4 regions of the Solibacillus sp. FSL H8-0538 genome follow, and region 2 is predicted to be linked to each of the others. Evidence: a T-box and tRNA genes for the amino acid it is inferred to sense, from the RefSeq annotation. Region 2 holds a T-box; the other regions hold tRNA genes.

Region 1 (2,164 bases), 400 kb from region 2:
AATGAACCGTTTATCCAGTTTTGAAAGAACAATCTTTCAACAAAAGCACATCCATGTGCAAGTCTAGTGATGATGGCAAAGAGGTCACACCCGTTCCCATACCGAACACGGAAGTTAAGCTCTTTAGCGCCGATGGTAGTTGGGGGCTTCCCCCTGCAAGAGTAGGACGTCGCTAGGCATTATACCCAGGAGGATTAGCTCAGCTGGGAGAGCACCTGCCTTACAAGCAGGGGGTCGGCGGTTCGAGCCCGTCATCCTCCACCATTCTAAATGCCGGTGTAGCTCAGTTGGTAGAGCAACTGACTTGTAATCAGTAGGTCGAGGGTTCGACTCCTTTCGCCGGCACCATTTAGAGAGCCATTAGCTCAGTTGGTAGAGCATCTGACTTTTAATCAGAGGGTCGAAGGTTCGAGTCCTTCATGGCTCACCATTTTCATATTTGTCTGCTGCGGGTGTGGCGGAACTGGCAGACGCACTAGACTTAGGATCTAGCGCCGCAAGGCGTGGGGGTTCGACTCCCTTCACCCGCACCATTTAATTTCATATACTGTCAGAATAAAAAATTCTTATGCACATGCGGAAGTAGTTCAGTGGTAGAACACCACCTTGCCAAGGTGGGGGTCGCGAGTTCGAACCTCGTCTTCCGCTCCAACATGTGCCGGGGTGGCGGAACTGGCAGACGCACAGGACTTAAAATCCTGCGGTGAGTGATCACCGTGCCGGTTCGATTCCGGCCCTCGGCACCATTTATTTTTTAATAACAAATAATAGCGCCCGTAGCTCAATTGGATAGAGCGTCTGACTACGGATCAGAAGGTTGTGGGTTCGACTCCTGCCGGGCGCGCCATATAGACGGAATGTAGCTCAGCTTGGTAGAGCACTTGGTTTGGGACCAAGGGGTCGTAGGTTCGAATCCTGTCATTCCGACCATTATTTTGGGGCCTTAGCTCAGCTGGGAGAGCGCCTGCCTTGCACGCAGGAGGTCAGCGGTTCGATCCCGCTAGGCTCCACCATTTTTAACCATTATAAAGATCCTGGCGGTGTAGCTCAGTTGGCTAGAGCACTCGGTTCATACCCGAAAGGTCGTGGGTTCGACTCCCTCTGCCGCCATCTTAAAGGACCTTTAGCTCAGTTGGTTAGAGCAGACGGCTCATAACCGTCCGGTCACAGGTTCGAGTCCTGTAAGGTCCACCATTTAAATACAGCCATGGAGGTATACCCAAGTCCGGCTGAAGGGATTAGTCTTGAAAACTAACAGGCGGGTTAAACCGCGCGGGGGTTCGAATCCCTCTACCTCCTCCATTTTTAATCAAATTAAATGGTGCCTTTAAAACTCAATCTACATTTTATTAAATTAATTATTATTGTCGCGGGGTGGAGCAGTGGTAGCTCGTCGGGCTCATAACCCGAAGGTCGTCGGTTCAAATCCGGCCCCCGCAACCAAAATGGTCCCGTGGTGTAGCGGTTAACATGCCTGCCTGTCACGCAGGAGATCGCCGGTTCGATCCCGGTCGGGACCGCCATTTTTAAATTATGGGTCAGTAGCTCAGTTGGTAGAGCATTAGATTGAAGCTCTAAGTGTCGGCGGTTCGATTCCGTCCTGACCCACCATTTTTTGCGGGTGTAGTTTAGTGGTAAAACCTCAGCCTTCCAAGCTGATGATGAGAGTTCGATTCTCTTCACCCGCTCCATTTTTGAATGGGCCTATAGCTCAGCTGGTTAGAGCGCACGCCTGATAAGCGTGAGGTCGATGGTTCGAGTCCATTTAGGCCCACCATGTCATTGTTCCGAAGTAGCTCAGTGGTAGAGCATCCGGCTGTTAACCGGACGGTCGTAGGTTCGAGTCCTACCTTCGGAGCCATTTTTTATTTTGGGGAAGTACTCAAGTGGCTCAAGAGGCGCCCCTGCTAAGGGTGTAGATCGCTAACGCGGTGCGAGGGTTCGAATCCCTCCTTCTCCGCCATAAGTATGTTTTTAGGCCCGTTGGTCAAGCGGTTAAGACACCGCCCTTTCACGGCGGTAACACGGGTTCGAATCCCGTACGGGTCATACTAAAAGATTGAGATGATTAAATCATCTCAATCTTTTTTTTGTATGTTTTGAAACCCCCCTGCTATGCCGGGGGTTCCAAAAAGCTTTTAGCTATGGACAAAAAAAAAACTCC
Region 2 (2,164 bases):
AGTGCGTAGAGAAGCTCTTTCAATGAAGGGCTTATTAAAAATTAAAGGTTTTCCAGTCGTGTTGATTATTGTTATTTTATTACAAGGTGCGCATGCGGCTTATTATAATTACGGTTATATTTATTTGCAGGACTTACAAGTGAATCCATTTTACATTGGGATGATTATTAATGTCGCAGTTATTTTTGAAATACTTTATTTCTTAAAAGCAGATACATTTTTAGCGAGATGGCGACCATCCTCTCTATTAATGCTAGCAGCGATTGGTTCTACGCTACGATGGATTTTGATTTTTATGTTTCCGAATGTTTGGGTATTTATTTTATCGCAAGCACTACATGCATTATCGTTCGGAGTTGCGCATTTTGCCTTTATTCGCTATATTTCTAAGGCGCTACCCAAGGAACAAATTCCAAATGCTCAAGGTATATACTCAGCACTTGCGATGAGTTTAAGTGCGGCGGTTTTAACGTTAATTGGCGGAGCTTTATATGAAATTAAACCTGGACTTGCTTTTTTAGGGATGATCGTTTGTTCAATTCCTGCTATTTTCATTATTTTACTAACACGTAAACAATATAAATATTAATGATGTGTCTAAGCGATTGACACACATCCATGTTTTTATTTATAATGTGTAGTAGAATACAATGAAAACGATGATGGAAAAAGTACGTTTTATAGATGTGTTTTAGAAAGAGATTTCTCGGCTGAAAAAATCTCCTCATTTTGATTCGGAAAGCTACTCCAGAGTGCAGCTAATACCTGCCGTTCACTTACGTTACAAGTGCTTGAGATGTAAAAGTTTTATGCTTTTATAATTTAGGGTGGTACCGCGAGATAACAGTCTTCGTCCCTTTTGGGGATGAGGGCTTTTTTTGTTGTTAAAAAAGTACATCGGTTTACCCTCTTTTGGAGGCAAGGTGTGTCTTTCTAATTTTCCGGATATGCTATCGTCGTTTTAGAAAATTATGTAATTATAATATTAGGAGGAAATTTCACTATGAAAGCAGCAGATATTCGCCGTCTTTACTTAGAATTCTTTACAGAAAAAGGGCATCATCATGAGCCGTCAGCACCACTTGTACCAATAAATGATCCATCTTTACTTTGGATTAACTCAGGGGTTGCAACATTAAAACCTTATTTTGATGGTCGTATTATTCCAGACAACCCAAGAATTACAAACGCACAAAAATCTATTCGTACCAACGATATAGAAAACGTTGGTAAAACAGCACGTCACCATACATTTTTCGAGATGCTAGGAAACTTCTCAATCGGTGATTACTTCAAAAAAGAAGCAATTCACTATGCGTGGGAATTTCTTACAGATAAAAAGTGGATGGGCTTTGATCCGGAATTATTAACAATTACAATCCACCCAGAAGATCAAGAAGCGTACGATGTTTGGTATCAAGAAATTGGTATTCCTGAGGAACGTTTAATCCGCTTAGAGGGTAACTTCTGGGATATCGGTGAAGGACCATCTGGACCAAACTCAGAAATTTTCTATGACCGCGGCGTTGAATACGGTACAGATGAAACAGATCCAGAAATGTACCCAGGCGGTGAAAACGAACGTTACCTGGAAGTTTGGAACTTAGTATTTTCTCAATTCAATCACAACCCAGATGGCACATATACACCACTACCAAAGCAAAATATTGATACAGGGATGGGTCTTGAGCGTATCGTTTCTGTTGTGCAAAATGTACCAACAAATTTTGATACAGATTTATTCATGCCGATCATTGGAAAAATAGAAGAATTCTCTAACCGTAAATACAAACGTCCGAATGAAATCGACTTAAAAGAAATTTTCGGTTCAGAAGAAGACATTAACACACCATTTAAAGTAATTGCTGACCATATCCGGACAGTAGCATTTGCCATTGGTGATGGCGCATTACCGTCAAATGAAGGGCGCGGTTATGTTTTACGTCGTTTACTCCGTCGTGCTGTACGTTATGCAAAACAAATCGGTATCGAAAAACCATTTATGTTTGAATTAGTCCCGACTGTTGGGGCGATTATGCAAGACTTCTACCCAGAAGTGACTGAGAAAACAACTTTCATTCAACGTGTAATTAAAAATGAAGAAGTGCGATTCCACGAAACATTAGATGGTGGTCTTTCAATTTTTAATGAAGTGGTTGCCGCG
Region 3 (2,164 bases), 2.1 Mb from region 2:
TAACTTTTTTGACATTTTAATCCGCTCCACCATTCCATTTTTCTTCGTTATAAACAGAAAGACCCTATAAGATAGACCTTTTTTAAAGTGTCTATCTTATAGGGTACCTTTTACTCTGCCATTTTTAAATGCTTTACCTTAGTCCAACGATAATCGCACACGGCGTGTATCTTCTCCACAGTTTGGACAAACCTGCGTCGTTATGGGCATTTCAAAATGAATCAGATACTGCCCTCCACGCACCTCTGTCTTTAAAATAATCGCGTCTTCAAATCCTGGTAAACTTATGTTAGAATGCATGTACACGTAACCCCCATCTTATCTTTTGTTCAGCAACTAAAGTATAAGACATTTGGGTGTTACGTGTCTTTTTTTACCCTCAAATTGTAGTAATACCCCAACATTTAGTATAGAACCATTTAGTATAGAACCAATTTTATAATTTCCTTAACAAATAAAAAACGTGTAGCAAAGTGCTACACGTTTGAGATGACCCGTACGGGATTCGAACCCGTGTTACCGCCGTGAAAGGGCGGTGTCTTAACCGCTTGACCAACGGGCCATGGCTCCGAAGGTAGGACTCGAACCTACGACCGTCCGGTTAACAGCCGGATGCTCTACCACTGAGCTACTTCGGAATAATAATAATTGAATGGTGGGCCTAAATGGACTCGAACCATCGACCTCACGCTTATCAGGCGTGCGCTCTAACCAGCTGAGCTATAGGCCCATTCAAAATGGAGCGGGTGAAGAGAATCGAACTCTCATCATCAGCTTGGAAGGCTGAGGTTTTACCACTAAACTACACCCGCAAATATGGTGGGTCAGGACGGAATCGAACCGCCGACACTTAGAGCTTCAATCTAATGCTCTACCAACTGAGCTACTGACCCACAATTAAAAATGGCGGTCCCGACCGGGATCGAACCGGCGATCTCCTGCGTGACAGGCAGGCATGTTAACCGCTACACCACGGGACCATTTGGTTGCGGGGGCCGGATTTGAACCGACGACCTTCGGGTTATGAGCCCGACGAGCTACCACTGCTCCACCCCGCGAAAATAATATGTAATTTAAGTTTTAAATATACCATTTAACTTGATTAAAAAATGGAGGAGGTAGAGGGATTCGAACCCCCGCGCGGTTTAACCCGCCTGTTAGTTTTCAAGACTAATCCCTTCAGCCGGACTTGGGTATACCTCCGAGACAATATTTAAATGGTGGAGCCTAGCGGGATCGAACCGCTGACCTCCTGCGTGCAAGGCAGGCGCTCTCCCAGCTGAGCTAAGGCCCCAATAATGTAGTGGTCGGAATGACAGGATTCGAACCTACGACCCCTTGGTCCCAAACCAAGTGCTCTACCAAGCTGAGCTACATTCCGTCTATATGGCGCGCCCGGCAGGAGTCGAACCCACAACCTTCTGATCCGTAGTCAGACGCTCTATCCAATTGAGCTACGGGCGCTATAATTTAATGTTGAAAAGTAAAATGGTGCCGAGGGCCGGAATCGAACCGGCACGGTGATCACTCACCGCAGGATTTTAAGTCCTGTGCGTCTGCCAGTTCCGCCACCCCGGCACATGTTGGAGCGGAAGACGAGGTTCGAACTCGCGACCCCCACCTTGGCAAGGTGGTGTTCTACCACTGAACTACTTCCGCATGTGCTTAAGAAATTTTTATTCTGACAATATATGAAATTAAATGGTGCGGGTGAAGGGAGTCGAACCCCCACGCCTTGCGGCGCTAGATCCTAAGTCTAGTGCGTCTGCCAGTTCCGCCACACCCGCAGCAGACAAATATGAAAATGGTGAGCCATGAAGGACTCGAACCTTCGACCCTCTGATTAAAAGTCAGATGCTCTACCAACTGAGCTAATGGCTCTCTAAATGGTGCCGGCGAAAGGAGTCGAACCCTCGACCTACTGATTACAAGTCAGTTGCTCTACCAACTGAGCTACACCGGCATTTAGATGGTGGAGGATGACGGGCTCGAACCGCCGACCCCCTGCTTGTAAGGCAGGTGCTCTCCCAGCTGAGCTAATCCTCCACATAAAAAATAAGCGAAGCGATGTCCTACTCTCACAGGGGGAAGCCCCCAACTACCATCGGCGCTAAAGAGCTTAACTTCCGTGTTCGGTATGGGAACGGGTGTGACCTCTTTGCCA
Region 4 (2,164 bases), 390 kb from region 2:
CTAGTGATGATGGCAAAGAGGTCACACCCGTTCCCATACCGAACACGGAAGTTAAGCTCTTTAGCGCCGATGGTAGTTGGGGGCTTCCCCCTGCAAGAGTAGGACGTCGCTAGGCATTATACCCAGGAGGATTAGCTCAGCTGGGAGAGCACCTGCCTTACAAGCAGGGGGTCGGCGGTTCGAGCCCGTCATCCTCCACCATTCTAAATGCCGGTGTAGCTCAGTTGGTAGAGCAACTGACTTGTAATCAGTAGGTCGAGGGTTCGACTCCTTTCGCCGGCACCATTTAGAGAGCCATTAGCTCAGTTGGTAGAGCATCTGACTTTTAATCAGAGGGTCGAAGGTTCGAGTCCTTCATGGCTCACCATTTTCATATTTGTCTGCTGCGGGTGTGGCGGAACTGGCAGACGCACTAGACTTAGGATCTAGCGCCGCAAGGCGTGGGGGTTCGACTCCCTTCACCCGCACCATTTAATTTCATATACTGTCAGAGTAATAAATTCTTATGCACATGCGGAAGTAGTTCAGTGGTAGAACACCACCTTGCCAAGGTGGGGGTCGCGAGTTCGAACCTCGTCTTCCGCTCCAACATGTGCCGGGGTGGCGGAACTGGCAGACGCACAGGACTTAAAATCCTGCGGTGAGTGATCACCGTGCCGGTTCGATTCCGGCCCTCGGCACCATTTATTTTTTAATAACAAATAATAGCGCCCGTAGCTCAATTGGATAGAGCGTCTGACTACGGATCAGAAGGTTGTGGGTTCGACTCCTGCCGGGCGCGCCATATAGACGGAATGTAGCTCAGCTTGGTAGAGCACTTGGTTTGGGACCAAGGGGTCGTAGGTTCGAATCCTGTCATTCCGACCATTATTTTGGGGCCTTAGCTCAGCTGGGAGAGCGCCTGCCTTGCACGCAGGAGGTCAGCGGTTCGATCCCGCTAGGCTCCACCATTTTTAACCATTATAAAGATCCTGGCGGTGTAGCTCAGTTGGCTAGAGCACTCGGTTCATACCCGAAAGGTCGTGGGTTCGACTCCCTCTGCCGCCATCTTAAAGGACCTTTAGCTCAGTTGGTTAGAGCAGACGGCTCATAACCGTCCGGTCACAGGTTCGAGTCCTGTAAGGTCCATCATTTATATATAACTTTGGAGGTATACCCAAGTCTGGCTGAAGGGATTAGTCTTGAAAACTAACAGGCGGGTTAAACCGCGCGGGGGTTCGAATCCCTCTACCTCCTCCATCTTTAATTATATTAAATGATTTCTTTAAAACTCAAACTATATAATGTTAAGTTAATATTTATTGTCGCGGGGTGGAGCAGTGGTAGCTCGTCGGGCTCATAACCCGAAGGTCGTCGGTTCAAATCCGGCCCCCGCAACCAAAATGGTCCCGTGGTGTAGCGGTTAACATGCCTGCCTGTCACGCAGGAGATCGCCGGTTCGATCCCGGTCGGGACCGCCATTTATAAATTGTGGGTCAGTAGCTCAGTTGGTAGAGCATTAGATTGAAGCTCTAAGTGTCGGCGGTTCGATTCCGTCCTGACCCACCATTTGCGGGTGTAGTTTAGTGGTAAAACCTCAGCCTTCCAAGCTGATGATGAGAGTTCGATTCTCTTCACCCGCTCCACTTTAAGGGCCTATAGCTCAGTTGGTTAGAGCGCACGCCTGATAAGCGTGAGGTCGATGGTTCGAGTCCATTTAGGCCCACCATTTCATTATTCCGAAGTAGCTCAGTTGGTAGAGCATCCGGCTGTTAACCGGCAGGTCGCAGGTTCGAGTCCTGCCTTCGGAGCCAATTTATTCTATGGGGAAGTACCCAAGTGGCTCAAGGGGCGCCCCTGCTAAGGGTGTAGATCGCGTAAGCGGTGCGAGGGTTCGAATCCCTCCTTCTCCGCCATAGAATTTTGGCCCGTTGGTCAAGCGGTTAAGACACCGCCCTTTCACGGCGGTAACACGGGTTCGAATCCCGTACGGGTCATATTAAAAGATTGAGATGATTAAATCATCTCAATCTTTTTTTTTTGCTTGACTTTGACGTTACGTCATTGTTTATAGTATTCATAGGGAGGTGATGAAGTTGTTCATCAATGAACTAGTGAAAGTTTCAGGAGTCAGTCACCGTACATTACGTTATTATGATGAAATCGGCTTGCTACGGCCAGCGCG

Evidence for each region. The T-box of region 2 lies ahead of alaS (alanine--tRNA ligase). A T-box ahead of a tRNA ligase gene usually reads a tRNA of that ligase, here a tRNA-Ala.
Region 1: it has a tRNA-Ala gene. The T-box ahead of alaS (alanine--tRNA ligase) is inferred to sense a tRNA for this amino acid. The anticodon was not compared.
Region 3: it has a tRNA-Ala gene. The T-box ahead of alaS (alanine--tRNA ligase) is inferred to sense a tRNA for this amino acid. The anticodon was not compared.
Region 4: it has a tRNA-Ala gene. The T-box ahead of alaS (alanine--tRNA ligase) is inferred to sense a tRNA for this amino acid. The anticodon was not compared.

Annotation. Positions count from the first base shown of each region.
Region 1 is NZ_JBBOPI010000001.1:2,836,668-2,838,831, reverse strand. Features, by position in the region: rRNA gene rrf (5S ribosomal RNA) at 63-178, shown strand; tRNA gene MHH87_RS13585 (tRNA-Val) at 189-264, shown strand; tRNA gene MHH87_RS13580 (tRNA-Thr) at 273-348, shown strand; tRNA gene MHH87_RS13575 (tRNA-Lys) at 355-430, shown strand; tRNA gene MHH87_RS13570 (tRNA-Leu) at 449-533, shown strand; tRNA gene MHH87_RS13565 (tRNA-Gly) at 577-651, shown strand; tRNA gene MHH87_RS13560 (tRNA-Leu) at 658-746, shown strand; tRNA gene MHH87_RS13555 (tRNA-Arg) at 771-847, shown strand; tRNA gene MHH87_RS13550 (tRNA-Pro) at 854-930, shown strand; tRNA gene MHH87_RS13545 (tRNA-Ala) at 938-1,013, shown strand; tRNA gene MHH87_RS13540 (tRNA-Met) at 1,037-1,110, shown strand; tRNA gene MHH87_RS13535 (tRNA-Ile) at 1,118-1,194, shown strand; tRNA gene MHH87_RS13530 (tRNA-Ser) at 1,210-1,302, shown strand; tRNA gene MHH87_RS13525 (tRNA-Met) at 1,369-1,443, shown strand; tRNA gene MHH87_RS13520 (tRNA-Asp) at 1,448-1,523, shown strand; tRNA gene MHH87_RS13515 (tRNA-Phe) at 1,536-1,611, shown strand; tRNA gene MHH87_RS13510 (tRNA-Gly) at 1,618-1,691, shown strand; tRNA gene MHH87_RS13505 (tRNA-Ile) at 1,701-1,777, shown strand; tRNA gene MHH87_RS13500 (tRNA-Asn) at 1,787-1,861, shown strand; tRNA gene MHH87_RS13495 (tRNA-Ser) at 1,873-1,963, shown strand; tRNA gene MHH87_RS13490 (tRNA-Glu) at 1,978-2,049, shown strand.
Region 2 is NZ_JBBOPI010000001.1:2,440,658-2,442,821, reverse strand. Features, by position in the region: gene MHH87_RS11660 (MFS transporter) at 1-589, shown strand, start outside; T-box leader at 651-861, shown strand; gene alaS (alanine--tRNA ligase) at 1,004-2,164, shown strand, end outside.
Region 3 is NZ_JBBOPI010000001.1:313,534-315,697, reverse strand. Features, by position in the region: gene MHH87_RS01515 (hypothetical protein) at 1-15, opposite strand, end outside; gene MHH87_RS01510 (hypothetical protein) at 139-300, opposite strand; tRNA gene MHH87_RS01505 (tRNA-Glu) at 491-562, opposite strand; tRNA gene MHH87_RS01500 (tRNA-Asn) at 564-638, opposite strand; tRNA gene MHH87_RS01495 (tRNA-Ile) at 654-730, opposite strand; tRNA gene MHH87_RS01490 (tRNA-Gly) at 739-812, opposite strand; tRNA gene MHH87_RS01485 (tRNA-Phe) at 818-893, opposite strand; tRNA gene MHH87_RS01480 (tRNA-Asp) at 905-980, opposite strand; tRNA gene MHH87_RS01475 (tRNA-Met) at 984-1,058, opposite strand; tRNA gene MHH87_RS01470 (tRNA-Ser) at 1,111-1,203, opposite strand; tRNA gene MHH87_RS01465 (tRNA-Ala) at 1,219-1,294, opposite strand; tRNA gene MHH87_RS01460 (tRNA-Pro) at 1,305-1,381, opposite strand; tRNA gene MHH87_RS01455 (tRNA-Arg) at 1,388-1,464, opposite strand; tRNA gene MHH87_RS01450 (tRNA-Leu) at 1,490-1,578, opposite strand; tRNA gene MHH87_RS01445 (tRNA-Gly) at 1,585-1,659, opposite strand; tRNA gene MHH87_RS01440 (tRNA-Leu) at 1,703-1,787, opposite strand; tRNA gene MHH87_RS01435 (tRNA-Lys) at 1,806-1,881, opposite strand; tRNA gene MHH87_RS01430 (tRNA-Thr) at 1,888-1,963, opposite strand; tRNA gene MHH87_RS01425 (tRNA-Val) at 1,971-2,046, opposite strand; rRNA gene rrf (5S ribosomal RNA) at 2,060-2,164, opposite strand, start outside.
Region 4 is NZ_JBBOPI010000001.1:2,831,867-2,834,030, reverse strand. Features, by position in the region: rRNA gene rrf (5S ribosomal RNA) at 1-115, shown strand, start outside; tRNA gene MHH87_RS13470 (tRNA-Val) at 126-201, shown strand; tRNA gene MHH87_RS13465 (tRNA-Thr) at 210-285, shown strand; tRNA gene MHH87_RS13460 (tRNA-Lys) at 292-367, shown strand; tRNA gene MHH87_RS13455 (tRNA-Leu) at 386-470, shown strand; tRNA gene MHH87_RS13450 (tRNA-Gly) at 514-588, shown strand; tRNA gene MHH87_RS13445 (tRNA-Leu) at 595-683, shown strand; tRNA gene MHH87_RS13440 (tRNA-Arg) at 708-784, shown strand; tRNA gene MHH87_RS13435 (tRNA-Pro) at 791-867, shown strand; tRNA gene MHH87_RS13430 (tRNA-Ala) at 875-950, shown strand; tRNA gene MHH87_RS13425 (tRNA-Met) at 974-1,047, shown strand; tRNA gene MHH87_RS13420 (tRNA-Ile) at 1,055-1,128, shown strand; tRNA gene MHH87_RS13415 (tRNA-Ser) at 1,147-1,239, shown strand; tRNA gene MHH87_RS13410 (tRNA-Met) at 1,306-1,380, shown strand; tRNA gene MHH87_RS13405 (tRNA-Asp) at 1,385-1,460, shown strand; tRNA gene MHH87_RS13400 (tRNA-Phe) at 1,473-1,548, shown strand; tRNA gene MHH87_RS13395 (tRNA-Gly) at 1,552-1,625, shown strand; tRNA gene MHH87_RS13390 (tRNA-Ile) at 1,632-1,708, shown strand; tRNA gene MHH87_RS13385 (tRNA-Asn) at 1,718-1,793, shown strand; tRNA gene MHH87_RS13380 (tRNA-Ser) at 1,805-1,895, shown strand; tRNA gene MHH87_RS13375 (tRNA-Glu) at 1,905-1,976, shown strand; gene MHH87_RS13370 (MerR family transcriptional regulator) at 2,070-2,164, shown strand, end outside.